2 linked regions of the Lichenicola cladoniae genome follow. Each later gene encodes a partner of the first gene's protein in a complex. Links are inferred from orthologs where the notes say so. Each region holds a gene or a part of one and is shown on either strand. Other genes may lie near its edges.

Region 1 (4,227 bases):
CCGGCCGTCGCTCCAGCCAAGGCGCCTGCCATCCAGGCTGCACCGCCATCTGACACGGCATCACCCGCGGCATCGGCGTCTGCGGAGCCGGCTGTTGCGGCACCATCGGAAGGCAAGTCGGCCACTGCGCCGGATGCGGCGGCGGCACCAGCTGGCAGCGATGCCGAAGATCAGGAGCCCGTGGCACCAACCCCGGCCGAGCGTCCTGCGGCACCACCGCCACAACACGGCATGGCCGTGCAACTCGCCGCCGTAGAAACCCAGGCGGCAGCCCAGTCGGAATGGGCCAGGTTGTCGCGTCGGGCGCCGAGCCTGTTCGCGCATCGTACACCAGTCATCATACCGTTCAGCCATGGCGGGAAGAACTTCTTCCGCCTGCGCACCGCCGGGTTCGGCACTGCCACGGAGGCGACGTCATTCTGCAGCCATGCCAAGGCGCTCGGCATCGCCTGCACCCTGGCCGACTTCTGACATGACGCCGGAGACGAGAGCGGCAATCGTCGGGTTGGCTGGAACGGCGCTGAGTCCCGACGAGAGCGCGCTTTTATCCCGCCATCCGCCGATCGGCGTTATTCTGTTCAAGCGCAACATCATCGACAAGGTACAAGTCGTTGGACTTGCGGCTTCGATAAGGCGTGTCGTCCCTGATGCGTTGCTGATGGTGGATCAGGAAGGCGGCCGCGTGGCCCGGCTTCGTCCGCCCGAATGGCGTGAGCATCCGCCGGCGGCGGCGATCGGCCTGCTGTATCGGCGTGATCGGACCGCAGGGATCCGCGCGGCATTCCTGACCGGCGCGTTGATCGGGCACGACTGCGCCGGAACAGGCTTCGACGTAGTCTGCGCACCGGTGCTCGATCTCGTGGTTCCGGGTGCCAGTGCAGTGATCGGCGACCGTGCCTACTCGGACAAGCCGATGGAGGTGGCGGGACTTGCGGGCGCTATGGCGAGCGGCCTGCTCGCCGCGGGCGTCCAGCCTGTCGGCAAGCACGCACCAGGGCATGGCCGGGGTATGCTCGACAGCCATCTCGCACTGCCCGAACTGGACGATGTCGACGAGGCCGACCTGGTCCCGTTCCGCGAACTGTCCTGGCTGCCCTGGATGATGACGGCCCATATCCGCTACCGGCAGGTCGATCCGGTGCATCCGGCGACGCTGTCCCGGAGCGTGATCCAGGATGTCATTCGTGGCCGGATCGGGTTCGACAACCTGCTGGTTTCGGACGATCTCGCGATGCATGCGGTGTCCGGCGATCCGGGAGGCGTGGCCCAGGCCAGCCTGCGGGCCGGCTGCGACATCGCACTTCATTGCTCGGGCGTATTCGATGAAACGCGTGGCGTGCTGGAGACCGTCTCGGGCCCGAGCCAGGCTGCCTTGAAGCGTCTCGCCGCAGCCCGGAAGATGGCGTCCGACTATCGCGTGGAGCTGGACCCGGATCTGCTCGCATCGGAGCGAGAGCGTCTGCTCGCATGAGCGAGGCGTCCTCGCCCGCGGCACCGAGCCAGGCGCCGCTGCTGCAACTGGACGGGTTCGAGGGCCCTCTGGACCTGCTGCTGGAACTAGCCCGGAACCAGAAGGTCGACCTCGCCGGTATCTCGATCCTGCAGCTGGTCGAGCAGTACCTGGCAGTGGTGGACGAGATGCGACTGGTCCGGCTCGAGCTGGCCGCCGACTGGCTGGTCATGGCCGCATGGCTCACCTGGCTGAAGTCGCGGCTGCTGCTGCCCGAGGACCAGGTCGCGACCGAGGAGGCCGAGGAGGCAGCCTCGGTGCTGCAGGCCCGGCTGCTCGAGCTGGCGCGGATCGGTGAGGCTGCCGCGTGGCTGCAGGCGAGACCACAGCTCGGCCGCGACGTTTTCCGCCGTGGCGCTTTCGAAAACCTGCTCGAGATCGATCGCAGCGGCCTGTCGCTGGATCTCGGCCAACTGCTCGGCGCCTACCTGGCTGCATGCAGGCGCACCGCGCGGCGACATGTGTATCGGCCGAAGCCGACCAGCTTCTGGACCGTGCAGGATGCGTTGGCCCGGCTGCAGAGGCTGCTCGGAGGCTATGCGACCGGCTGGATCGCGCTGGAACGGTTCCTGCCGGAGGTCGAAGCCGGGCAGGGCCCGAGGCAGCTCCGCGCGGCCACGGCCGGCACGCTCCTGGCCGGGCTGGAGCTGGCCCGCAACGGCGAGCTAGAGCTTCGTCAGGACGAGCAATTCGGGGCGGTGCTGTTCCGTCGTGTCGAGGCTGTCGCATGATGCCGGACGATATCGAGCCGCTGGATTCAGGCTTCACCCTCGCCTGCCGCCTGGTGGAGGCCTTCGTGTTCGCATCCGCCGAGCCGGTCAGCGAGAAGGCGCTCGGCGAATTGCTGGTCACCCAGGGGGTATCGGCCGGGATCGAAGGCGTGGTGCCGGTGATCGAGCAGGTGCGTTCGAGCTGCAAGGGGCGCGGCGTGACGCTGGTGCCGGTAGCGGGTGGCTGGCAGTTCCGGACCGCGCCGGACCTGGCTTCGCGTCTTACCAAGGTCATCGAGCGACCGCGCCGCCTGCCGCGGTCGGCGATGGAGACGCTGGCGATCGTGGCCTACCATCAGCCGTGCACGCGGGCCGAGATCGAGACGATCCGCGGAGTCTCGCTCAGCCAGCAGACCTTCGACCTGCTGATGGAGGCATCGCTGATCGTCCCGGTCGGACGCAAGGAGGTGCCCGGCAGGCCTTCGTTGTGGGGTACGTCTACGGAGTTTCTGAGCCGCTTCGGCCTGAAGGCGATAGGCGACCTGCCGCGACGCGAGGAATTGCTGACCGAACTGCCGGTGCTCGACGCCACCGGAAATCCGCCGGATAGCTGACCGGACAGGGCCGTGTTAGGGAGTGAGCACTCACTGACGTCGTGGAATAGATGTTCGATTTTGCCTGGTCCGAGCTCGCACTGATCGGCGTCGTCGGGCTGCTGTTCATCGGGCCCAAGGACATGCCGGTGGCGATCCGGACTGTCACCAACCTGCTCAAGAAGGGCCGCAAGCTGGCCGGCGAGTTCCAGACCCATGTCGACGACATGGTGCGCGAAGCCGATTTCGGCGAGGCGCGCGATCAGCTCCGGCAGCTGAAATCGTTCAACGTGCGCGGCCAGATCATGAAGGCACTGGACTCGGACGGCTCGATCAAGCGTACGCTCGAGCAACGGCCGCTGGCGGACATGAATACTGCCCCACGTTTCGCGCCGCCAACCGAATCGCTTCCAGTAGGAGACGCGTCGGCTGGGTCAAGCCTGCTGTCTCGGGAAAGCGTGCGCCCGATGCTCGGCACCCCAGCTGGGGACCGGTCCTGGGCGACGGTGGACAGCTTTACCGGACCCGAGGATGAAACCCTGATCGCCGCCGATCCGGCGCCGTCGATCGTGCCGCCGCCGGTAGCACGGCGCCTGCGGGCCGAGCGGGCACAGCCGCATCCGCCGAGCTTCCTGCCACCGCGGGCAGTCCATTCGCAGGCAGTGCGGCTCGACCGCACCACCAGGACAGGAGTGCCTCTTTGATGGATGATCCCATCAAGGATCAGGCGATGCCTCTGCTCGAGCATCTGGTCGAGCTGCGCAAGCGGCTACTCTGGTCGGCCGTCGCCTTCGCCCTGGCATTCCTGCTCTGCTACCATTTCTCGCAGCGGATATACCTCTTCCTGGCGCAACCCCTGGCTCATATCATGCGCCAGAAGGGTGAACAGCCACATCTCATATATACAGCGCTTTACGAGGCGTTCTTCACCTATATCAAGGTGGCATTCTTCGGCGCATCTTTCCTTTCGTTTCCGGTGGTTGCGACCCAGGCTTACATGTTCGTGGCTCCCGGGCTCTACCGAAGCGAGAAACGTGCGTTCCTGCCGTTCCTGATCGCCACCCCGATCCTGTTCTTTGCCGGGGCCGCACTGGCATATTATTTCGTATTTCCATTCGCCTGGAGCTTCTTCCTAAGTTTTCAGACGAGCTCCGGGAACGATCAGCAGCTGCAGATCCAGCTTCAGGCGAAGGTGAGCGAATACCTGGCGTTGGTAATGAAGCTGATCATGGCGTTCGGCATCGCGTTCGAGCTCCCGGTCGTGCTCACGCTGTGCGCAAAGGTCGGACTGGTGAACTCCGCCGGCCTGAAGAAGGTCAGGCGCTACGCCTATGTCGGCGCCTTCATCGCGGCGGCGATCCTGACCCCGCCGGACGTTATCACCCAGACCGGCCTCGCGGTGCCGCTGATCGCG
Region 2 (7,102 bases), 2.2 Mb from region 1 along the record:
GCCGTTCGTCGAGTCGCTGCTTGCCAGCCAGGACCGCTGGGCGTTCTCGCAGAGCAACGACCCGCAGGTCGAACTCGCGCAGATGGCGGCGCTGGCCGGCATGCCGCACGACGTGTTCCAGAAGACGATCGACGACCAGGGCCTGCGCCAGGCGATCCTGGACGAGCAGAACGTCGGCCAGGCAACCTACAAGATCGACAGCACGCCCTCGTTCATCTTCGGCAAGACGCTGTTTTCCGGCGAGATGGAATACGACACCTTCGCGAAGAAGGTGACCGAGGCCGGAGCCTGATCCGGGCGGCCTTCGAGAGTAGCGCGACCCCATGCCCGTCCGGTTTGCCCGCCTCCGCATCGCCGGCTTCAAGAGCTTCGCGGAGCCGGTCAGCGTGGAGATCCTGCCCGGCCTGACCGGCATCGTCGGGCCGAACGGCTGCGGCAAGTCCAACGTCGTCGAGGCGTTGCGCTGGGCGATGGGCGAGAGCAGCGCCCGCTCGCTGCGCGGCGGCGAGATGGACGACCTGATCTTCGCCGGTACCGCATCCCGCCCGGCCCGCAATCTCGCCGAGGTGGTGCTCACCCTCGAGGAAGCGACCGGACTGGCGCCGCCGCCGTTCCACGAGCAGCACGAGCTGCAGATCAGCCGGCGCATCGAGCGCGGCTCCGGCAGCTTCTACCGGGTGAACGGCCGCGAGGCCCGGGCGCGGGACGTGCAGACATTGTTCGCCGATCTCGCCAGCGGGGCGCGGTCGTCGGCGATGGTCAGCCAGGGCCGGGTGAGCGCCATCGTCAGCGCCCGCCCGGAAGAACGCCGCTCGATCCTGGAAGAAGCGGCCGGGATCACCGGGCTGCATGCCCGGCGCCACGAGGCCGAGCTGAAGCTGCGCGCCACCGACGGCAACATGGTGCGGGTCGAGGATCTGCGCCTGCAGCTCGACGCGCGGGTGCAGGCCCTGTCCGAGCAGGCGCAGCAGGCCGGCCGCTACCGCGAGGTCGGCACGCAACTGCGCACCGCCGAGACGACGCTGCTGGCATTGCTGCATGCCCGCGCCGCCCGGGCGGTCATCGACGCCGGCGCTGCCCGGATCGCGACCCGGAGTGCGCTGGAGGAGGCCGGTCACCATCTCGCCCGGGCAGTGACGGCCGAGCAGGAAGCCGAAGCCGCGGTCCCGGCCCTGCGCGAGGCCGAGGCCGAAACGCGCAGCCTGGCGGAGCGACGCCGGATCGAGGCGGAGACCGCGGCGCAGGAGGGCGACCGCGCCCGCCGCGAAGCGGAACAGGCGGACGCCCGGCTCGGCCACGCGGTGCGCGATCGCGACGAGGCCGCCGCCCGGCTGGCCGATGCGCGGGATGCCCTGTCGCGCCTTGCCGGCGAGCGCGATGCGCTCGACGCGGCTGCGTACAGCCTCCCCGGACGGCGTGACGCGGAAGAGGCCAGGCTGGTCCGGCTGCGAGAGCAAATGCAGATGGCCGAGCATGCGGTACAGGTAACGGCCGGCGCTGCGACCTCGGCCCAGGCGGCGCATGCGGAATCCGCCCGCGACCGGGCCGGCGCCGACGCACGCCTGTCGCGGGTGCAGGCGGTGCTGGTCCAGCTCGGGCAGGAAAGCACCGATGCGGAAGCCTTGCTGCCCGGTCCCGCGCAACTGGAGGCACACGAACAGGCCTGCATCGATGCGGCACGGGCCCTGGAGATGGCGGGCGACGCACTGGAGGCGGCCCAGGCAGCCCATGCCGGCGCCTCCCGCGCCGCCGATGCCGCCCGGATCGAGGCGGCGGAAACCCGCCGGCTGCATCAGCTGGCCAGCCAGGCGGTGCAGGACACCGAGACCCGGGCCGCGCGGCTGATGGCCGACCATGCCGCCCTCACCTTGCGCCTGCAGCAGGCGGAAGCCGGGTTGCTGCCATTGGCCGAGCGCGAGGCCGTCTCGGATGCGATGACGATGGCGGATGCAGCGCGCACTGCCGCCGCCACGGCCCTGGAGGGTGCGGAGGCCGGACGGGCTGCGGCGGTGTCGGCCCGGATCGAGAGCGGCGCCCAGCTGCAGGAGGCTGGCCGGCAACGCAGCCAGCTCGAAACGACGCTGCGCCAGGCGGAGGCAGCGCATGCAGGCGCCGTGGTCCAGCACGACACCGTGTCGCGCAATCATGCCGATGCGCTGGCCGCGATCCCGCCGGCCGAACTCCTCGACACTGCACGGAGCGCACGGGCGGCAGCGGACGCCACGCTTGGCGCAGTGCAGGCGCGGCTGGCCGACGCCGACGCGGCTCATGAGGCGGCGAACGAAGCGGCCCGCGACGCCGCAGCCGCGCTCTCGGCCTGTCGTGACGCGCACGGACGGCTGGGCGCGGAAGTGGACGGACTCGCCCAGGCCCTGGCGGTCGGCGACGACCACGGAGCCGCCTGGGACCAGGGTTGGCGAACACTGGCGGACGAGCTCGATGTTCCCGACGGGCTGGAGGCTGCGCTGGCCGCCTTCCTGGCGGATGGGCTCGAAGCGGCCTGCGACGCCGATGCACCGCGTGCCTGGCTCGACCTTCCGGCCATGGACCTCGAACCGCTGCCGGCCGGAGCCGTGGCGCTCGATACGCTCGTCGTCGCACCCGCCCGGCTGAGCCGTGCGCTGTCCCGGGCCGGGCTGACCGACAGTGCCGCCGATGCCGCACTCCGGCAGGCGGAACTGCAACCCGGCCAGTGCCTGGTGACGCGGGATGGCGGGCTCTGGCGCTGGGACGGCTATCGAACCATGCCCGGCCTCGCGAGCCAGGCCGCCCTACGACTGCAACTTCGGAACCGGCTGCGGGACACACGCGCCGGGCACCAGGACGCGGCGGCCGCCATCGCGCCGGCGGAACAGCGATCGGCACGCTGTATTGCGGACTGCGACGCCACCCTCGCCGAGGCACGCTCGGCCAGGACCGCCCGCGCCGTCGCCGAGCAGGTGCTGGATACCGCCAGGACCGGCGAGGCGGAGGCCGGACGACGCGACGCCGAGGCGCGGGTGCGACGCGATGCGCTGGCACCGCATCTGGCTCGCACCGTTGCCGCGCGCGACGAATCCGGGCACGCCCTGCAGGCAGCCCTTGCGGCCCTGGATGCACTTGCCGATGCGGCCACTCTCGCGGCGACGCATGCGGCATCCGTTCAGCTTGAGACGGAGGCCGTTGCGGCGGAGGACCAGGCACGCAGCGTGCGCCGGGCCGCCGAAGCGCGGCTGCAGCAGGCGCGCGCCGACGCCTCGGACCGGCTCGGGCGGCATGCCGAGAGCGAGAATGCCAGCGGGGCCCTGAAGCCGCTGCTGGAATCGACCCGGGACGAGGCCGCGGCCGCGACGGCACGGTTCCGTGCCGCGCAAGATGCCTTATCCGGGCTGACCGCACCGGACGTCGGCGACCTGACATTGCGGGATGCACTCGAGCGTGCCGCGTCGGCGAACCGGATGGAACAGGTTGCCCGGACGGAGCGCCGCACCGCCGAGGCATCTCTGGCGACCTGCCTGGCCGAGCGCGACCAGCTGGCCACCGCCGTTCGCGACGGAAGCAGCCGGCTGGACGCGCTCGCTGTCAGGCAGGAGTCATCGCTCGCTGAGCAGGACGAGGTCGCCCGTCTCGTCCGATCGTTGGCGGAGGCGGCCGCCCTGCTGGCCGACCCGGTCGAAGCCGCCACGCAGGCCAATTCGGCACGCGAGGATCTCGGTGCGATCCGGGTGGAGGAGCGCGAGGTAGCCGAGGCACGCGCAGCCCTCGGCGCCGAACAGGCCGGGCACGACGCCAGGCGCGGTCCGCTCGAGGCAGGACTGGCCGACTGGCTGGCGCGTACGGCCGCCGCCGAGGCCTCGCTCGGGTCCGCGGAGGCCCGGCTGGCCGACGCGATGACCGAGCAGGCCCGGCTGGCCGCCGGCCCGGCTGAGGCCGAGGCGCGCACCCTGGCGCTCGATGCCGCAGGCCGGCTGGCGACGGAGGCGCAACAGGCGGCCCACGACCGGCTCGAACAGGCCGATACGGCGCTGCACGACGCCCAGATCGAGCGGCGCACGCGGGAGGCAGGCCTTGTCGATGCCCGCGAGGGCGTATTGCGGGCGGATGCGCGACAGGAACAGGCGCAGGCAATTCTCGACCAGATCCTGGCCGAGACGCCGGAGCCGCCGGATTTCGTGCCGGCCGACCTGTCGGATTCGGCCGAGACCAGCCTGCGCCGGCGGATCGCCAGGCTCACCCGCGAACGCGACGAGATCGGGCCGGTCAATCTGCGCGCCGAACTCGAACTGCAGTCGGCGGTCGAGCGGATCGCCGTCATCGAGCACGAGGCGCTGGAAATCCAGGAGGCGGTCAATCATCTGCGCAGCCAGATCGACCAGCTGAACCGGGACGGAAGGGCACGCCTGCTCGCGGTATTCGAGATTGTCGACAAGCACTTCCAGGCACTGTTCGCGCGCATGTTCAACGGCGGTCGCGCGCATCTCGGCATGGTCGGATCGGACGACCCGCTCAGTGCCGGGCTGGAAATCTACGCGCAGCCGCCGGGCAAGAAGCTCGCCACCCTGTCGCTGCTGTCCGGCGGCGAGCAGGCGCTGACCGCGCTATCGCTGATCTTCGCCGTATTCCGCTGCAATCCCGCCCCGGTCTGTGTGCTGGACGAGGTGGATGCGCCGCTCGACGATGCCAACGTCGATCGCTTCTGCGCGCTGCTGGGCGACATGGTACAGGAAACCGGGACGCGATTCCTGGTGGTGACCCATCATCAGCTGACCATGGCGCATATGGACCGGCTCTACGGCGTCACGATGCAGGAGCGTGGAGTCAGCCGGGTTCTGTCGGTCGATCTGGCGCGGGCGACGGAGATGGTCGGTTAAATCTGGATTCTTGCCGGGCTGGGTGATCAGCATGGAAATCATCAAGATGATTATCGTCATGAGCGCCGTTACGGCTTTGGCCGGATGCGATGTGCAGTTCCATCCGAAATAACCGGGGGACACTGCCTGCCTCGACCGCCAGGTGAAGGACTTCCATGTTCCCGTCCATCAAGCTGTAGAGATCTGCGGCGCCCAGCTACCCGATCTGACCGGGGATGCCGACTTGCAGCGATATGCATCGGCCTACAACATCTCCTACCAGTACAATCCCCGGCTCGATGCTGAGATCAAGCACGAGAGCTGGTCGCAATCGATCCTGATCGGGACCCTGATCCCGAACGACTACAGCCTCAGCTTGGCCGAGATCTCAGGAACGCCGTGACGAACTACCGATCAGGCGGAGCTTCAACCGTCCCAGATCGCGCAGGAAACCGGTCACGCGCCATGATGTTGACTGCTGCATCGCAGTCAGTTCCCGGCGTAGCTGTTCGGATACTGCCGTAGCGGACGGGATCGAGCCATCGTCCGGGGTGGGCATGACCGGAACCTGCACGACCGGCGCTGCCGGTTCGACCGGCTTATCCGCCTCGACCGGCTCGAGCACGAACGCGCAGGCACGGCCGTAGCCGGGAAACGGATGGTGCGTTGTCCGCCAGCCGGCCCGGCGCGCAGCCTCGGTCAGGAACTCGCGGGTAAACCCGAGCTCCATCCACCCCCACCGCCGCATGCAGAACACCGACAATGCGTCCATCCGCGGGCCCCATGCGAACGGGATCGCCGGGATGACCGTATCGACGATGGGTTCGCCACACAGTATCAGCCGTCCACCCGGCTTCAGTCGCTGACGCAGCGTCTGCAGCAGCTCCTGGAAATCCAGCGCGTGGTGGAATGCCTCGAAAAATAGGATGGCATCGAAACGTTCGGCCTCGAACCCGGCGCCGAACCGCCCGCACTCGAGGTTGACCGGCAGCCCGAGAATATCGGCCTGCCGGCGGATACCGTCGAGCGCCGTCTGGTCGATATCGACGCCGTTCGCCTGTATGCCCATCCGCGCCAGCATCAGCAGCAACTGCCCGCTGCCGGGACCATATTCGAGGACGCTCTGCCCCGGCGAAACGTTCAGCAGTTGCAGGATGTTTCCCCACGCGAACATGAACTCGGCCAGCAGCTTCGGGTTCTTGAAGCTCCATGGGACCAGGCCGGTCCATAGATCCGCCGGCACGACACCGTTGCTCTCGGACGCCTCGTCGCGCTCGGCCACGTAGAGATCATCGTCTTTACGGGCACGCAGGGTCGCATACAGATCGAGCGCCGCGGTTCGATATTCGGCGGAAAACGGATCCAGCGTTGCCAGGGCCCGGGCCTTGGGATGCTCGAGGACGACCGTGGCAAGGCGAACATACTGTTCACCGTCGGGATGTTTGCCATCGAGCTCCGCAAGAACGGAATCGAACGCATCGGACCGCTCGGGCTCGTTCATCCTGGGCCGTTGAACGTGCCGTCGATCGATCGCATCATCGCTCGACTATGCGGATTATGATGCTGACATTCAAGTCACCATCGAAAAGCAGGTTTGGGGTAAAAACCTCGTTTCGTTCACGGACCGGAGTGCGGTTGGGCGCCGGAGGGCCGGCGGCTGCGAGCCAAGGTCCCATCCGGGCAGTGGCGCACAGTCTATGGCTCGTTCGAGATTTGGCGCGGCGCTTCCTGTTCCGGACCATCATGATGTCGAGCTGATGCTGGATTGCGAGTAGGCGGGGCAATGGCGCCCAGGGCTTCAAGGTATCGCCGCGCCGACGGATCGTGAAGCGGACCTGCGGCTGGATGACCCGTTGGCGTAGCCTCGTTCGTGACCATGAGCGCCGGATCGACGTGTCCAAGGCCATGATCTTCGTAGCCATGACCCCATGACCGAAAATCTACTGCACAAAAGTTCTCACCCAACACTTTCTCAACGGTCGTTACGACGGTTAGACTGTCAAGCCTCGGGTAGGATGCGCCTTGATAGGGTCATAGAAATTATTCATAATAGATTGCTGTGATCTTGCCAAACAAACCCAGTGCTCTCGTTAACAAAGATGGAAAACCATGGTGGAAGTTATTTCAATACATGTGACTAAGTGCGCTGGAAGTTCACTGAGACTAGCTTTAGAGCAGGCCTACGCGCCGGCGACCGTTTTTCTGATGCACGGTGACAATCCTGCAAATCCAATATCGAGAACTAATATTGATCCAGAGGGATCAGCAGAACG

Evidence for each region. The genes of interacting proteins can lie anywhere in the genome.
Region 2: the proteins of HN018_RS10160 (region 1) and HN018_RS19810 are in contact, whole or in part, in a crystal structure (PDB 3ZGX), measured with the Bacillus subtilis proteins. The link is inferred for Lichenicola cladoniae from one-to-one orthologs.

What each region holds. Positions count from the first base shown.
Region 1 is NZ_CP053708.1:2,190,940-2,195,166, forward strand. Bases 376-3,354 are described here. They hold HN018_RS10160 (segregation and condensation protein A), read left to right. Parts: upstream 376-1,467; coding sequence 1,468-2,241; downstream 2,242-3,354. Other genes in these bases: HN018_RS29095 (SPOR domain-containing protein), read left to right, coding at 376-471; nagZ (beta-N-acetylhexosaminidase), read left to right, coding at 473-1,471; scpB (SMC-Scp complex subunit ScpB), read left to right, coding at 2,238-2,834; tatB (Sec-independent protein translocase protein TatB), read left to right, coding at 2,885-3,354. In the rest of the region: more of HN018_RS29095, read left to right, coding at 1-375; more of tatB, read left to right, coding at 3,355-3,517; twin-arginine translocase subunit TatC, read left to right, coding at 3,517-4,227. UniProt on the Bacillus subtilis protein: Participates in chromosomal partition during cell division. May act via the formation of a condensin-like complex containing Smc and ScpB that pull DNA away from mid-cell into both cell halves.
Region 2 is NZ_CP053708.1:4,355,586-4,362,687, forward strand. What follows is about bases 1-5,050. They hold HN018_RS19810 (AAA family ATPase), read left to right. Parts: upstream 1-323; coding sequence 324-4,850; downstream 4,851-5,050. Other genes in these bases: HN018_RS19805 (thioredoxin domain-containing protein), read left to right, coding at 1-292; HN018_RS19815 (hypothetical protein), read left to right, coding at 4,993-5,050. Also shown: more of HN018_RS19815, read left to right, coding at 5,051-5,232; HN018_RS19820 (class I SAM-dependent methyltransferase), read right to left, coding at 5,218-6,330; HN018_RS19830 (sulfotransferase family 2 domain-containing protein), read left to right, coding at 6,939-7,102. UniProt on the Bacillus subtilis protein: Required for chromosome condensation and partitioning.